Regions from separate parts of the Massilia paldalensis genome, predicted to be linked through region 4. Evidence: predicted binding sites of a transcription regulator. Region 4 holds the regulator's gene; each other region holds the start of a gene.
The links. The regulator sigma-54, encoded in region 4, starts transcription at its own class of promoters, with help from an activator protein. The targets are predictions, from matches to a motif close to TGGCANGNAANCTGCTTT.

Region 1: a site for sigma-54 is predicted at 1,574-1,591, ahead of ACI1V7_RS21825 (pilin). Genes of this name have one in related genera too.
Region 2: a site for sigma-54 is predicted at 1,940-1,957, ahead of ACI1V7_RS08750 (MSMEG_0572/Sll0783 family nitrogen starvation response protein). Genes of this name have one in related genera too.
Region 3: a site for sigma-54 is predicted at 1,739-1,756, ahead of pepA (flocculation-associated PEP-CTERM protein PepA). Genes of this name have one in related genera too.

Annotation. Positions count from the first base shown of each region.
Region 1 covers NZ_JBJCIU010000004.1:543,331-547,366, reverse strand. The annotation lists gene sucC (ADP-forming succinate--CoA ligase subunit beta) at 1-439, shown strand, start outside; gene sucD (succinate--CoA ligase subunit alpha) at 457-1,338, shown strand; gene ACI1V7_RS21825 (pilin) at 1,665-2,126, shown strand; gene ACI1V7_RS21820 (flagellar brake protein) at 2,173-2,889, opposite strand; gene ACI1V7_RS21815 (S9 family peptidase) at 3,086-4,036, opposite strand, start outside.
Region 2 covers NZ_JBJCIU010000001.1:1,997,283-2,001,318, reverse strand. The annotation lists gene ACI1V7_RS08760 (MSMEG_0568 family radical SAM protein) at 1-362, opposite strand, end outside; gene ACI1V7_RS08755 (Nit6803 family nitrilase) at 359-1,390, opposite strand; gene ACI1V7_RS08750 (MSMEG_0572/Sll0783 family nitrogen starvation response protein) at 1,406-1,888, opposite strand; gene ACI1V7_RS08745 (MSMEG_0569 family flavin-dependent oxidoreductase) at 2,189-3,502, opposite strand; gene ACI1V7_RS08740 (MSMEG_0567/Sll0786 family nitrogen starvation N-acetyltransferase) at 3,499-4,036, opposite strand, start outside.
Region 3 covers NZ_JBJCIU010000003.1:506,064-510,099, forward strand. The annotation lists gene ACI1V7_RS16990 (nucleotidyltransferase domain-containing protein) at 1-726, shown strand, start outside; gene ACI1V7_RS16995 (GAF domain-containing protein) at 824-1,576, shown strand; gene pepA (flocculation-associated PEP-CTERM protein PepA) at 1,822-2,643, shown strand; gene ACI1V7_RS17005 (nitroreductase family protein) at 2,776-3,822, shown strand; gene ACI1V7_RS17010 (ThiF family adenylyltransferase) at 3,809-4,036, opposite strand, start outside.
Region 4 covers NZ_JBJCIU010000003.1:833,380-837,415, reverse strand. The annotation lists gene ACI1V7_RS18465 (enoyl-CoA hydratase/isomerase family protein) at 1-533, opposite strand, end outside; gene hpf (ribosome hibernation-promoting factor, HPF/YfiA family) at 678-1,040, opposite strand; gene ACI1V7_RS18455 (RNA polymerase factor sigma-54) at 1,159-2,643, opposite strand; gene lptB (LPS export ABC transporter ATP-binding protein) at 2,646-3,440, opposite strand; gene lptA (lipopolysaccharide transport periplasmic protein LptA) at 3,440-4,036, opposite strand, start outside.

The sequences.
Region 1 (4,036 bases), on a different contig from region 4:
AGCGTCGAAATTCGACCTCGCCTACATCTCGCTGGACGGCAACATCGGCTGCCTGGTGAACGGCGCCGGCCTGGCCATGGCCACCATGGACACCATCAAGCTGTTCGGCGGCGAGCCGGCCAACTTCCTGGACGTGGGCGGCGGTGCCACCGCGGAGAAGGTCACCGAAGCCTTCAAGATCATGCTGAAGAACCCGGGCCTGAAAGCCATCCTGGTCAACATCTTCGGCGGCATCATGCGCTGCGACGTGATCGCCGAAGGCGTGATCACCGCTTCGAAGGCCGTCTCGCTGCAGGTGCCGCTGGTCGTCCGCATGAAGGGCACCAACGAAGACCTGGGCAAGAAGATGCTGGCCGACTCCGGCCTGCCGATCATCTCGGCCGATACCATGGAAGACGCAGCGAAGCAGGTCGTCGCCGCTGCTGCTGGACAAGCCTAATTCGCGAAGGAAACAAAATGTCGATTCTGATCAACAAAGACACCAAAGTCATCACCCAAGGCATCACCGGCAAGACCGGCCAGTTCCACACCCGCATGTGCCGTGACTACGCGAACGGCCGCGAGGCATTCGTCGCCGGCGTGAACCCGAAGAAAGCCGGTGAAGACTTCGAAGGTATCCCCATCTTCGCGAACGTCAAAGAAGCCAAGGCCGAAACCGGCGCCAACGTGTCGGTCATCTACGTCCCGCCGGCAGGCGCCGCCGCCGCCATCTGGGAAGCCGTGGAAGCCGAGCTGGACCTGGCAATCTGCATCACCGAAGGCATCCCCGTCCGCGACATGATGGAAGTCAAGGATCGCATGGCCAAGGCCGGTTCGAAGACCCTGCTGCTGGGCCCGAACTGCCCGGGCCTGATCACCCCGGACGAAATCAAGATCGGCATCATGCCGGGCCACATCCACAAGAAGGGCCGCATCGGCGTCGTCTCGCGCTCGGGCACCCTGACCTATGAAGCAGTCGGCCAGCTGACCGCGCTGGGCCTGGGCCAATCGTCGGCAGTCGGCATCGGCGGCGACCCGATCAACGGCCTGAAGCACATCGACGTGATGAAGATGTTCAACGACGATCCGGATACCGATGCCGTCATCATGATCGGCGAGATCGGCGGCCCGGACGAGGCGAACGCTGCTTACTGGATCAAGGACAACATGAAGAAGCCGGTCGTCGGCTTCATCGCCGGTGTCACCGCTCCTCCGGGCAAGCGCATGGGCCACGCCGGCGCGCTGATCTCGGGCGGCGCCGACACCGCGCAAGCCAAGCTGGAAATCATGGAAGCCTGCGGCATCAAGGTCACCAAGAACCCGTCGGAAATGGCACGCCTGCTGAAGGCCATGCTGTAACCCTGCGGTCTTCGATCTGCCACTGAAAAGGAGCGCTACGGCGCTCCTTTTTGTTTGTGCGGGTGGCATGGGTGGCGGCCTGGGGCGACAATTTTTGGCTGCGTACCGACGGGTTTTGGCAGGCCGACAAATTTTGCGCATGCCAAGTGACAAAAATTGTCACTCGGGCCCGTGCAAACGACGGGTTTTGCCGGGTTTGGTGGCAAAAACCGAAAAATTCCGTACGGAAATAAACTGGCACGCCGCTTGCATATAGAAGAGCAGAAGCAAGCAGTAACCGGATACGCAATACGACCTTTAACGCATCACCCAACTGGAGAGATACCATGAAAGCACCGCACATCAACAAGAAGGCCGAAGGCGGCTTCACCCTGATCGAACTGATGATCGTCGTCGCGATCATCGGCATCCTGGCTGCTGTGGCGATTCCGCAGTACCAGAACTATGTGGCCAAGTCGAAGTTTTCGGCTGCGCTGGCTGAAATCTCGGCCGGTAAAACCGGTTTCGATGTCAAACTGAACGAAAACGGTACTGCTCCGACCAGCGCTGGCGAAATCGGTATGAAAGACGGCACTGCCAACTGCAGCCGCGTGGGCGTTAGCGCTGATGGTATCACCTGCCTGATCCAAGGCGGCCCGTCGGCCGTCGCTGGCAAGATCGTTAGCCTGCGTCGTACCGACGCCGACGGTTGGGTTTGCCACCAGAACATCGGCACTGGCTCTGCCAACGTGATTGGAACGAGCAAGTGCGATGGCACCAACACCATTACTATTGCAGCCGCTCAGTAATACAGCAATGCAGAAAAAACCCGGCCTCGGCCGGGTTTTTTTTCGCCTACACAATCCGCTGCCGATCCGCCAGCACCACCTCGTACGTCAGATTCTGCAGCAGCGTGAAGTGCACCGGATCCAGGTCCACGAACTGCACCCCGTACGCGAATCCCGCCGACTGTTCCGTCCCCCCGCCCAGCACGTTCACGTTGCGGATCGCCGCCCGCGCCTTGATCGGCACGTCTTCCTCGTTCGCCGGTGACACCAGCGAGAACATCAAGTCCAGTTCGCCGCTCTCGCGCGGCAGGGGCTCGCGCATCTCCACCCGCGCACCGTGCACGCTCAGGTTCGTCAGCTGGCAGTCCCGCATGCCGGCCCAGTCGGCGTCCAGCTGTGCAGCGATGTCGACGCGCACCCGCATCGCCGTGCGCAGGCTCGTGCCCTGGATGGTGCGGGGGAAGGAGAGGTGGGCGTAGAACAGCGGCCGGTCGAAGACCCGCTCGACCGTGCAGGCGAAGGAACACACGTTCACGCCCGAGAACACGCGGATGGTGACGCGCTCGCCTTCCGTCAGCGCGATCGGCGCATTCTTCTCGAACGGGATCTTGACGATCAGGTACTCGTCCTTCAGCCAGCCGATGAGGGTAGAGAAATGCTGGACTGGCTTCAGGCGCCGGTGGGTCAGCAGTTGCAGGCGGACGCCGACCTGCAGGTTCATCGATTCGAAGTCGAAGGTTTGCGGTGGGAATTCGCGCTCCGCCGGCGCGTCGTTCATCCTCATTGTTACTGTCAATTGATGAGATACTGACAGTATAAGTGAGGAAACATTTTATTGCTGGCAATAATATGGTCCCGTTCATACAAACGGGACCGTCCGTCGTCCTGCGCAGGCAGGGACCCAAGTTCATTACGCATCTCGACGGCGCGGAAAAATTGGGTCCCTGCCTTCGCAGGGACGACGGGTAGTGAGGAGTGACTTATTGCTTCAAGTGCTGGTCGAGCCACCCGTTCACGGTATGGTGCCACAGCAGCGAGTTGGCCGGCTTCAGCACCCAGTGGTTCTCGTCCGGGAACACGAGCAGCTTGCTCTCGATACCCTTGCGCTGCAGCGCCGTGAATGCCGACAGCCCTTGCGCCGTGGGGATGCGGAAGTCGAGGTCGCCCTGCACGACGAGCATCGGCGTCTTCCAGTTGTTCACGAACAGCACCGGATTGAACTTCTCGTGGTTCTGCGGCACCTTGAAGTAGGAGCCGCCGCTTTCCCAGTCGGTGAACCATTGTTCCTCGGTCGAGAAGGCCATGCCGCGGGTATCGAACACGCCGTCGTGGTTGACGATGCACTTGAAGCCGTCGGACCAGTTACCCTGGATCCAGTTCATCATGTAGCCGCCGTAGGAAGCACCCAGCGCGCAGGCGCGCGAGCGGTCCAGCCACGGATACTTGGCCACTGCGGCGGCCAGGCCCTTCTGCAGGTCCTCGAGCGGCTTGCCGCCCCAGTCGCCGCTGATGGCGTCCGTGAACTTCTGGCCGTAGCCGGTCGAGCCGTGGAAGTCGATGAACACGGCCGCATAGCCGGCGCCGGCATAGGTCTGCGGATTCCACCGGTAGCTCCAGCCGTTGCCGAAGCTGCCTTGCGGGCCGCCGTGGACCAGGAAGGCGATCGGGTACTGCTTGCCCGGTTCGTAGTTCCACGGCTTCATCACGTGGCCGTAGACGGTGTCGCCGTTCGCGCCCTTGAACGAGAACTGTTCGGATTCGCCCCAGCGCACGTCGGCCAGGCGTTCCGTGTTCAGGGTGGTCAGCTGGACGGGGTTGACGCTGCCCGCCTTGACGGCATACAGCTGGGCGCCGGAGGACAGGTTCGCCTGCGTGTAGGCGAGCGTACCGCCGCGCAGGTCGTAGCCGCCGATGGCGCCCTTGCCGGTCAG
Region 2 (4,036 bases), on a different contig from region 4:
CCATGCAGCGTGGCGATCTTGGCATACGGGATGCCGTCCGCGGTCTGGAGCTTGTAGAACCTGGGCTGGCGCGGGAAGGAGACGACGGCCAGCTCGACGCCGTCGCGCACGATGCGGCTGGTGCCGTCGGCCTGCGGCGCCTGGGCGACGTAGGGCGAGCTCCAGGAGCCGGCCGTGTGCACGGGGATCATGACGGTGTGCCCGTCGATGGTGACGGCCTTGTGGTCGGTGGGGCCGGCGCCGCCGCGGCGGCTGGGCGCGCCGGCGCCGGGGTCGGCCAGGCGCAGGCCCACGGACTGCAGCTCGGCGATCAGCTGGCTGTTCGTGGCGGGTTGCAGGGCGAGATCGAGGGGGGCGTTCATGGCTGCTCCACGGTTTGGCGTTGTGCGGGTTGGCTTTGCAGGGATTGGCGTTCTGCCGAGGCGGGTTCGGTGCGGGCCTCTGCGCTCTGCTCGCGCAGCGGATGCATCGGCGCCGCCGCGCGCGCATCGATGGCGAGGCTGAGGAGTTCGGGGCGCGCGTAGTGGCCCACCGAGTCCATCATGCGCTTGCGCTTGGTGATCAGCGACATGTCGAGGTCGGCGACGACGATGCCTTCGCCGCTCCTCAGGGGCTCGGCCAGCAGCTTGCCTTCGGGGCTGACGATGGCCGTGCAGCAGCCGCCGCGCAGGGCGTTCTGGACGGCGCCGTCCGGCGTGATGGACTGGATCTGCGCGTCGTCGAGCCAGCCGGTGGCGTTGACGACGAAGCAGCCCGATTCCAGCGCATGGTGGCGGATCGTCGCTTCCATCTGGTCGGCGAAGATCTGGCCGACCATCGATCCGGGAAACTGGGCGCAGTGGATTTCCTCGTGCTGGGCCATCAGCGCATAGCGCGCCAGCGGATTGTAGTGCTCCCAGCAGGCGAGGGCGCCGATGCGGCCGACGGCCGAATCGACGACGCGCAGGCCGCTGCCGTCGCCCTGGCCCCAGACCATGCGCTCGTGGTAGGTGGGGGTGATCTTGCGGCGCTTCAGGATCAGCGTGCCGTCGGCGTCGAACACGAGCTGGGTGTTGTACAGCGACCCGTGGTCGCGCTCGTTGACCCCGAGGACGACCACGACGCCCTGGCTGCGCGCGGCGGCCGCGACGGCGTCCGTCACGGGACCCGGCACGACGACGGCGCGCTCGTACAGCAGCAGGTGCTCCGGACCCTGCTGGAACGGCGGGCGGATGAACGAAAAGTAGGGATAGTAGGGGACGAAGGTCTCCGGGAATACCACCAGCTCGGCGCCGCGCGCCGCGGCGTCGGCGATCGCTTCGCACACCTTCGCCACGGTGCCGTCGCTGCTCTCCAGGTCCGGCGCGATCTGCACCGCCGCCGCCCGTACCACGTTCTTCCTTGCATTCATGGCCGCCCTCCGGTCTCACATGGTCCAGGTGTCGATGATCACCGCGTTGTCGCGGATGTGCAGCAGCTTGATGTCCAGCACGTCGAGGGGGCTGATCGGGCGGATGCCTTCGATCAGCGAGGACTCGCCGTGGCCGTACAGCGCCTGCAGCGCGAAGCGGCACGCATACACCTTGCCGCCTTCGGCCATGAACTTCATGATCTGGTTGCCGTAGTTCTGGTGGCCGGGGAAAGCGTCGTCGCCGATCGTCGGGAAGCCGCGCTGCACGCCCAGCTGCACGCCGGGGCCATACAGCAGCACGGAGGTCTCGTAGCCCTTGCGTTGCAGCCGGGTGGCCTGCAGCAGGTTGACGAAGCCGATCGAACCTTCGAACGCGACCGTGTGGAACGTCACCAGCGCCTTCTCGCCGGGCCGGGCCTTGACATCCTCGAACACCTTCTCTTCGTAGTCCACGAAAAAGTCGCCTTTCTTGTGCAAGGGTTGGTTCACTGCTGGCATGGTCGTGCTCCTGTTGGGTGGTTGGAAAACATCGGTACTGCATCCTGATTGATTGCATGCCGCGTGCCAGTCAATGCATGGCTGCCGCGGGATTGAATGGATCGTCGTCCATTCAAGGGGGCCGTCCCGCAAGGGAAAGCGTCGGCCGGTTTCTGCTGCTGCATACAAGTCATCCATTCAATCCGCGGCGGCGCGGCGGCGGGGCGCTGCCGCTGCCCGCATTGGCGCGGTGCGTGGCGACGGTGCGCGCACGGCCACTGTGCACCGTCGCTGCACCGTCGCCGTGCAGCGCGCCGCGCCTCACGCGCTCGCCAGCGCCGGCGTGGCGTGCCGCGTGCCCGCCAGTGCCGTCGCGATGTGCCCGGCGAGATGCTGCGCATCGCGCGCCACGCCGGAAAAGCGGCCCGAGCCCCAGGTGTGCAGCCATGGCAGGCCCAGGAAATACAGGCCCGGCTGCTCGCTGACGCCGCGCAGGTGCACGGGATGGCCGCGGCCGTCGAACACGGGCGCGTCGATCCAGCCGAAGTCCGGGCGCAGGCCGATGCACCAGACGATGGCGCCGATCCCCTCAGCCGCGAGGTCCAGGCTGGTACGCTCCGCATCCGGCCGCCACACGGGCGCGTACACCGAGGGCGGCGGCGCGTCGATGCCGCGCTCGTCGATGTGCTTGTCGATGGCGGCATTGATGCCGTTGTAGACCTTGTCGGCGGCGTCCAGGTTGGCCTGCAGGTCCGGCGCGAACGCCAGCCGTCCGTCCTCGATGCCCGTGAGCGCCCCGTACAGCTGCATGCCCTCGCGCGCGAAGGCGCGCAGGTCGATGTCGCGGCCGCCGTCGCGGCCCGTCACGTAGTGGTTCGTGTTGTCGCGCACGCCCTCGCGCAGCGGGTGTTCGAGCACCGATTTCTCGTAGTAGCCCATGTCGGCCAGCCAGTCGACGACGTCGCGGCCGCGGTAGAAGCGCGCGCAGCGGGGCGCGTTCCCCGTCGCCAGGTGGACGCGGCGGCCGGCCAGGTGCAGGTCTTCCGCGATCTGGGCGCCGGACTGGCCGGAACCGACGACGAGCACCGCGCCGTCCGGCAGCGCTTGCGGATTGCGGTAGTCGGCCGAATGGATCTGCGCGACCCCGGCCGGGATCGCATCGGCATAGTCGGGGACGATCGGGTCCTGGTAGCAGCCCGACGCCACGACGACCTGGCGCGCCGTGGTCGCGCCGAGCGACGTCAGCACGGAAAACCGGCCATCGGCCAGCGGCACGACCCGGCGCACCTCGACGCCTTCGCGCACGGGGGCGGCCACCTTGGCGACGAAGCGCGCCAGGTAGGCGACGATCTCGTCCTTCTTCATGAAGCCGTGCGGATCGTCGCCGTCGTACGGGTGACCGGGCAGCTGGCACTGCCAGTTGGGGGTGACGAGCGAGAACGCATCCCAGCGCTGCGTGCGCCAGGCGTGCACCTGCGCATGCTTCTCGAACACGATGTGCTCGATACCGGCCTGCTGCAGGTACCAGCTCATCGACAGGCCCGCCTGGCCGCCGCCGACGATGACGACGTCGTAGTGCGGCTTCAGCGGCGCGGGCGCGGCGGGCGTGGCGGACAGGGGGGCGGCGGTGCTCATTGCGGTTCTCCTTGGCGTTTGGATGGGTTGGCGAGGCCGCTGAAGCCGGCTTGCGGGTCGCGGCAGGGCGGATAGCTGGCGAGGTTGGCCTGCATCAGGTGATGCGGGCGGCCCAGCAGGGATTCGGCATGCAGCACGTGCCAGTCGAGGCGCTCGAACAGGGGCACGTTCTGGCTCTGGACGTGGGCGCGGAAGGTGCGGCAGCCCAGCGCGTGGGCACTGCACACGGCCAGGCGGATCAGGGTGACGCCCAGGCGCGCGTGCTTGCGCCAGGCCGGGTCCACCGCCAGGCGCGAGCCGAACCACAGGCCGTCGCCCGCGTCCTCCTCCGCATGGATACGCACCGTACCCACCACCTGGTCCGGCAGGCCGGCCACGCAGGACAGGGCGACGAGCAGCTGGGCGCGCTCGTCGACGGCGTCGCGGTCGTCGCCCGCGAAAATGCCCTGTTCCTCGCAGAACACGGCGCGGCGCAGCGCATGCGCCTGCGTCGCTTCCCAGGGCAGCGTCACCCACTTGACGCGGAATTCGCTG
Region 3 (4,036 bases), 330 kb from region 4:
CTGGTGCCCAAGGCGCGCCTGGGCGAGGTCGAATCGGCCCTGATGCTGGCCGGCTGGGCCGCGACCCACCACGACGCCTACGACCAGCGCTACTACCGCCAGTGGATGCACGAATTGCCGCCCATGCAGCACGTCAAGCGCCGCAGCGCCATCGACGTGCACCATGCGATCCTGCCGGAGACGGCCCCCGCGCGCCCCGATCCGGACAAGCTGCGCGCCGCTGCCCGGCCGCTGGCAGGCCAGGACGGCCTGGCCGTGCTGGCGCCCACCGACATGGTGCTGCACAGCGCCGTGCACCTGTTCTTCGACGGCGAATTCGACAAGGGCCTGCGCGACCTGCTCGACATCCACCTGCTGCTGGGCGAATTCGGCGCCGCCCCTGGCTTCTGGGAGGCGCTGGTGCCCCGCGCGCAAGAGCTTGAACTGGGGCGCCCGCTGTTCTATGCGCTGCGCTACGCGACCCGCCTGCTCGGCACGGCCGTGCCGCCGCGGGTGCTGGAGCAAGCCGCGCCGCTGGGGCCGCGCGGCGCGCTGTCATGGCTGATGGACCGCCTGTTCGAGCGCGCGCTGCTGCCCGAGCACCCGAGCTGTGCCGACGCCTGGACCGGTGCCGCGCGCTTCGCGCTGTACGTGCGCGGCAACTGGCTGCGCATGCCGCCGCTGCTGCTGGCGCGACATCTGTTCCATAAAGCCTTGATCTCGCCGCGCACCGAAGCCCTGCCTTGAAGCGGGGGCGCGGCCACTCCCTGGCCTTCGTGTCCGGAATCGCATACCATCGCTTGACGTTGAATTTAATGCAATCCAATTCGCGAGGTGAAGACGTATGGACGATGCACGCAATCCGCTGGTGAGGCTGCAGGACCTGCAGCATTTCCTGGCGGACGGAACCCTGGAAGACAATCTGCAACAGCAGGCCGCCATGACGTCGACGCTGCTCGGCGCGGCCAGTTGCTCGATCATGCTGCTGGGCGGCGGCGATGGCGACGCCATGCGCATGAGCGTGTACGCGCGCCACGGCGAACTGCCGGAAGCGGCGCGGCAGGCGTCGGTGGCGCGTGGCGAAGGGATCGCCGGGCGCGTGCTGGCCAGCGGCAAGTCCCTGCTCATCGAGGACATCGCCAAGTCCGAGCTGGCCCCGCTGGCGCGCCATCCGGAATCCGGCTGCAGCCTGCTGTGCGTGCCGATCCGAATCGACGGCAAGATCGTCGGCGTCATCAACGCGGCCAGCTGTCCCGGCAATGCCCCGTTCGGCGAAACGGAATTGCGCCTGCTCGAGGTGGCGGCGCTGTTCATCGGCAAGGCGATCCAGGTGCAGCAGTTGCAGCACCTGCTCGATTCGCGCTTCGCCCAGCTGGCGTTGCTGCAGGAAGCCCAGCAGAAGGTGGGGGAATCCGTGCGCACCGCTTATCGCAACCCGGAAGACGTGGCCAAGATCCTGGCCCGTTCGTTTTTCCGCGAAATGACCAAGGCGGGATTCGCTTCTGGCCAGATCGTCAGCGCGGCCTCGGAATTGATTGGGCAACTACACCAGCACCTGCACGACCAGGGACGTACGCCGGCACCAGAGGTGCATTGACATATGGAAATAAATTATACTAAAGGCAATGCGATTAAATTAGAATCGATGTATTGATGGAAACATCAAAAACTCTAAAATTCTGTCGGAAAATTTTACACAGACATTATTTATAGATCGAAATTTTCTGTAACTTATTGATTTTAAATAGATTATAAAAGCTGGCCCGATTCATGCTTAATGGTGAGAGCGAACTTCTGACAAGAAGATAATCTGACTAACGAGACATTACCGAGGAGCATTTCATGAAACTGAACAAGTCCCTGATCGCTAAAACCGTCGCTGGCCTGGCCATGGTCGTCGGCGCTGCAATGCCTGCTTTCGCACAAAACACCGCTCCGACCTTCTCGATCAATCCGAGCGTCTTCGGTGGCGTGAACAAGGACATCGTCGTCAACCAGATGTCCGGCACCTCGTCGGAACTGCTGCACACCAATGCCGACGGCACCGGCCACAGCGGTTCGGGCTGGCTGCAGATCAGCAGCTTCTCGATGAACGGCAACCCGGTGTTCCAGACTGGCCTGGGCAACAACTACCTGCTGTACATCACCTTCGACCTGGCTGACGTGTACACCGGTGGCGGCAACGGCATCAACACCGCCAACAGCATCAATACGCTGACCAAGCTGGACTTCACGTTCCACGTCGATCGCAACCTGGACAACACCTACACCAACGCCAACGCGCAAACCGGCGCCGAAGCGACCGTCGGCAACACCAGCGACGACATGATCCTGGGCACCGGTTCGCTGATCAGCGGCGAAGCCAGCTTCAACGCCCAGTTCGGCGCTGCCCTGAACTCGATCCAGAGCTTCGCCCTGACCGACGAAGGCAAGAAATTCTTCGTCAGCCCGGATCCGTTCTACAACATGGCCTTCGACGCCTTCAACAACACCACCCAGGGTGCACAGCTGAACGCCGCTACCGGCGCCGTCGCCATCAACCAGGCCGTCGGCACCATCGACTTCAACGGCACCACCGCCGTTCCGGAACCGGCATCGCTGGCCCTGATGGGCCTGGGCATGCTGGGCCTGGCCGCCGGCACCCGCCGTCGCCGCGCCAAGTAATCGGCCCGTCCGGCCGGTTCGCCGGCTGGATGAACCGATACGGTTCGCGTATCGAGAAAGCCCGTCATCCGACGGGCTTTTTTTATTTCGGGGTAACTATTCCACGGTAAGTGTTGCTGCCATAATGTGCTCATGAACAAGGACTTCCTCGAACAGCTGGCCGCTTGTGCCGCACTGGCCCCGTCGGCCGACAATTGCCAACCGTGGCGCATGCGCGCCGCCGGCGACGCCCTCGAGCTGCACTACGTGTCGCGCCATCCCGAGACGAACGTGTTCGGCCCCGACAGCCATGCGACGCTGCTTTCCATCGGCGGCCTGGCCGAGAACATCGATGCGGCGCTGGCCGCGAACGGCGTGCGCGGACAGTGGGAATGGAGCGCGGCGGGCACGCAGCCCTACGGCCGCCTCCAGCTTGCCGGGACGGCGCCGGCGCGCTTTGCCGCACCGGCCGGGGCGGGCGTGCGCCACACCAACCGCCTGCCGTTCCGCACCGATGCGCTGGCGCCGGACCTGGCTGCCCGGGCCGCGAGCGAGCGCGAAGGCGCGCAGCGCGTGGTCCTGCTGCAGGACGGCGCTGCGCGCAAGGCGCTCGTCAAGCTGGTCCGGCTGAGTTCGGAAGCGCGCTTCTGCAACCGCGATCTGCACCGCTGGCTGTTCGGCAGCCTGCGCAAGACGCCCCAGGAGGTCGATAGCGGCGACGGACTCGACGTCGCCACCCTGGGCCTGCCGCCGGGCGGCGAGGCCCTGATGGCCCTGATGTCGAGCTGGAAGCGCATGGAAACGCTGAACCGCATCGGCGCCTACAAATTCCTGGCGATGACGGAGGTGGGCCTGATCTCGGCCGCGCCGGCGTTGCTGTGCGTGGTGGGAAGCGGTGCGGGCCGCGACAGCGTCGATGCCGGCCGCCTGCTGACGCGGGTCTGGACGCAGCTGAACGCCGCGGGCGCCGCCGTGCAGCCCTACTACGTGGTAAGCGACCAGATCAACCGCCTGCACGACGGCAGCCTGGCCGCCGGCTTCGACGCCAGGATCGGGGCGGTGGAAGGCGAGATGCGCTGCCTGCTGGGGCTGGCCCCTGGCGAGATGCTGCACATGATCCTGCGGGTCGGCTATCCGAAGGGGACGCCGGCACGCTCGCGCCGGCTGCCGCTGGACCAGGTGTTCGTCAGCGCGCCGTAGCGGCGGCCGGCGTGCGCGCGAACTGGCGCTTGGCGACGGAGATCATCAGGCGGTGCAGCAGGTTGCCGTTGCCGCCCGGGCGCCAGGTGCGCGCCAGCTTGTTGCGGTAGGCATCGAACTGCATGCCGTGCGGCGCGGCCAGCACGTCGCCGCGGCCCAGCAGGATCTTGAGCGCCTCGGTGGCCACGATGCCGGCGCACAGCTGGCAGGCCAT
Region 4 (4,036 bases):
GCGCCGACGGTGGCGCCGGTCAGGCCCAGGTAGTGGCCCAGGCGGCCCGGCGCGTGCGACAGGAAGTGGCTGCCGCCCACGTCCGGGAACAGGCCGATGTTCACCTCGGGCATGGCCATCTTCGTCCGTTCCGTCACGATGCGCAGGCCGCAGCCGGGACCGCCCTGGGCGATACCCATGCCGCCGCCCATCACGACGCCGTCCATCAGCGCGACGTAGGGCTTCGGATAGAAGTGGATCAGGTGGTTGAGCGCGTATTCCTCGGTGAAGAAATCCTCGAGCAGCGCGCTGCCGCCCATCGGCGTCGCGCGGCCGACCTCGTGGAAGAACCGGATGTCGCCGCCGGCGCACAGCGCCTTCTCGCTGCTGCTGCGGATGACGACGGCGTGGACGGAGGCATCGTCGCGCCAGGCCTGCAGGGCCTGCGCCAGCGCGCGCACCATGTCGAGCGACAGCGAGTTCAGGGCTTTGGGGCGGTCCAGCGTGATGATGCCGGTGCCATTGGCGACGCGGGTCAGTACGTATTCGGTCATGTGTCTCGTTATTCGACTAATCAGACCCTTATTCTAGCGGCAGGGTGGACGGCTTGCCGCCCGCCCTGCGCGCCACGCCATGCGCGCGCCCGTCAAAGCAAAAAGGGCGCCGATGCGCCCTTTGTTCACGTTGCCGTTATGGAATCAAGCCGTGGCCGGCTCGGCGTCGTCGCCCGCGTCGGGCAGGCGTTTCGGTGACGTGTGCGTGAAGTCCTGCATCATCTGCTTGTACTTCAAGACCTGGCGGTCGAGCCGGTCCATCAACATGTCGATCGCGGCATACAAGTCGTGCGCGGCACTGGCGACATGGAGGATCTTGCCGGCGACGCGCAAGTTGATCTCCGCCTTCTGGCGTTTGGCCTTCTCGGTGAGGTTGTCGATGCAGAGGATGACGTGGGTATCGATCACTTGATCGAAATGGCGGGTAATGCGTTCGAGCTTGTTCTGTACGTACTCTCGGATGGCCGGGGTAACATCGAGGTGATGTCCGCTGATGGTGAGATTCATACACACTCCTTTGAAGAGGCGCTGCCACAACCACGCGCGCATCCGCGCTTCATGCGCAGGTGGCAACGTTTTGACACGAACTGGCCGCAAGGACTCGTCCAACGACGACAAGTACTTGCTACAAGGATTTGCGGAGGCTGACGGGCGGGATCTTCAAGGCTTCTCGGTACTTGGCGACGGTGCGCCGCGCGATGACCATTCCCTGCTCCCCCAACATGTCCGCGATCTTGCTGTCGGATAAAGGGTTCTTGGGGTCTTCTGCTCCTGTGAGTTGCACGATGAGAGCCCGGATTGCCGTCGAGGATGCTTCTCCTCCCGCCTCGGTGGCAACATGGCTCCCGAAGAAATACTTCAACTCGAACATGCCGTGCGGGGTCAGCATGTATTTCTGAGTTGTGACTCGAGAAATTGTGCTCTCGTGTAGACCTAGTGTATCAGCTATCTCGCGCAAAACAAGGGGCCGCATGGCAACGGCGCCATGGGAGAAAAAATTGCGCTGGCGCTCGACGATGGCCTGGGCCACGCGCAGGATCGTGTCGAAGCGCTGGCGCATGTTCTTGATGAGCCACTTCGCTTCCTGCAGCTGCGCATTCAGTTGCGTCTCGGACTTGCCGCCCTTGAGGGCCTGCGCATACAGGCTGTTCACGCGCAGGCGCGGCATGACCTCGGGATTCAATTGCACGCTCCAGCCATCCTTGGCGCGGCGCACGATCACGTCCGGCACGACGAAGTCGGAGACGTCCGATGCGAACGCGGCGCCCGGATGCGGGTTGCACTGGCGGATCACGCTCTGCGCCTCGCGCAGGTCTTCGTCGTCGCAGTCGAGCGCCTTCTTGAGCTTGTTGAATTCGCGCTGGGCGAACCAGGTCAGGTATTTTTCGACGATGGTCAGCGCCATGCGGCGCGTCACCAGGGGCACGTTCGGCATGCGCCGGATCTGCAGCGCCAGGCACTCGGCCGCGCTGCGCGCGCCCACGCCGGCAGGCTCCAGGCTCTGCACGAGGGAGAGCGCCGTGCGCAGCTCGTCGAAATCGATCTCCAGCTCTTCCGGCAGGCGCGCGTGGATGTCGTCCAGCGATTCTTCCAGGTAGCCGTTGTCGTCCAGCGCATCGACCACCAGCTCGACCAGCGCGCAGTCGCGCGGCGCGCAGCACGACAGGCGCACCTGCTCCATCAGGTGCTCGCGCAGCGTGACGGGACTGGCTTCCAGCTGCGGGCGGCCATCCTCGTCGTCGGCGCCGCTGCCGCTGTTGCCGCTGCGGCCCTCGCCCCAGTCGGCATCGCCGTCGCCGCCGTGCGCATCGTCGCTGCCGCCGCCCTCGCCTTCACCTTCGCTGCCGGCGGCCTTGTTTTCCTCGCCGCTGCCCTGCTGCGCGGGGGCCTCGGCCGGCGCCGGCGCGCTGTTGATGGCGCCGTCGGCCAGCAGGCGCACGGAACGGTCGAGCGGATCGTCGAGCCGTTCCAGCAGCGGGTTGTCGCTCAGGACCTGCTCGATCTCCTGGTGCAGCTCCAGCGTGGACAACTGCAGCAGGCGGATCGATTGCTGCAGCTGCGGCGTGAGCGCAAGGTGCTGTGAAGTCTTGAGTTGCAGCGTCTGTTTCATACCTACATTCGGAAGTGTTCACCCAGATAGACGCGGCGTACGGATTCGTTGGCGATGATGTCGTCGGGGCGGCCGGATGCGAGCACTGCGCCCTGGTTGATGATGTAGGCGCGGTCGCAGATGCCGAGCGTCTCGCGCACGTTGTGGTCGGTGATCAGCACGCCGATCCCGCGCTCCTTCAGGAAGCGCACGATGCGCTGGATCTCGATCACGGCGATCGGGTCGACGCCGGCGAACGGCTCGTCCAGCAGCACGAAGCGCGGGTTGGTCGCCAGCGCGCGCGCGATCTCCACGCGGCGGCGCTCGCCGCCGGACAGCGACAGCGCCGGGCTCTCGCGCAGCTTCTCGATCTGCAGCTCGCTCAGCAGCTCGTCGAGGCGCTCGGCGATGCGCTGCTTGCTCAGCGCCTTGCCGTTCTCGCGCTGCAGTTCCAGCACGGCGCGGATGTTTTCCTCGACCGTCAGCTTGCGGAACACCGACGCTTCCTGCGGCAGGTACGACAGGCCCAGCAGCGCGCGGCGGTGGATCGGCAGGCTCGAGACGTCGTCGCCGTTGATGTCGATGGTGCCGGCATCGGACGGCACCAGGCCCACGATCATGTAGAACGAGGTCGTCTTGCCCGCGCCGTTGGGCCCCAGCAGGCCGACCACTTCGCCGCAGGCGACCTGCAGCGACACGTCGCGCACGACGAGGCGCTTGCCGTAGCTCTTCTGCAGGCCCTTGACGACGAGGGTGCTGCCGCCGGCGCCGGTACTGCTATTGCCGGCGACGGCCGCGTTTTCCGTGCTCGTCTCCATCACTTCTTCTCCGTGGCCGGGACATTCGCCGCGGGCGCTGCGGCCGGCGTGGCGGCGGCGGGCGCCGCGGCTGCCTGGTTACGGCGCGGCGCCAGCGTGATGCTGCCGCGGCCCTTGCCCTGCACGTCGGCGCCGCTCGGATCGTTGCGGCCCACCAGCACTTCCCTGCGGCTGTCGTACGAGATGAACGGGCTATCCATTTCCTGCGTGACCTTCTTGCCTTCGAGCTGGCGGATCTCGGCCTTGGAGAACAGCTTGATCAGGTCGGCGCGCTCGTCGTATTCGATGCGCTGGGCCTGGCCCTCGGCCCACAGGTCGGGGCCGCCGTCGCGCTTCTGGCGGAAGGTGGCCACCTTGCCCGCCGCGGCGGTCAGGATGAAGGTGCGGTAGCCGTCCGGCGCTTCCTTGACCTCGGCGCGGTCCGACTTCAGCACCATGGTGCCGCGCGTGATGACGACGTCGCCGGTGGCGACATAGTTCTGCGTGACCTGGTCGACGTGGGCGTCCTTGTAGTCGATCGTGATCGGCTTGAGCGCGTCCGCCTTCTCGGCCGAGGCGGCCAGCGGCACCAGCAGGCAGATGGCGGCGGCGAGTAG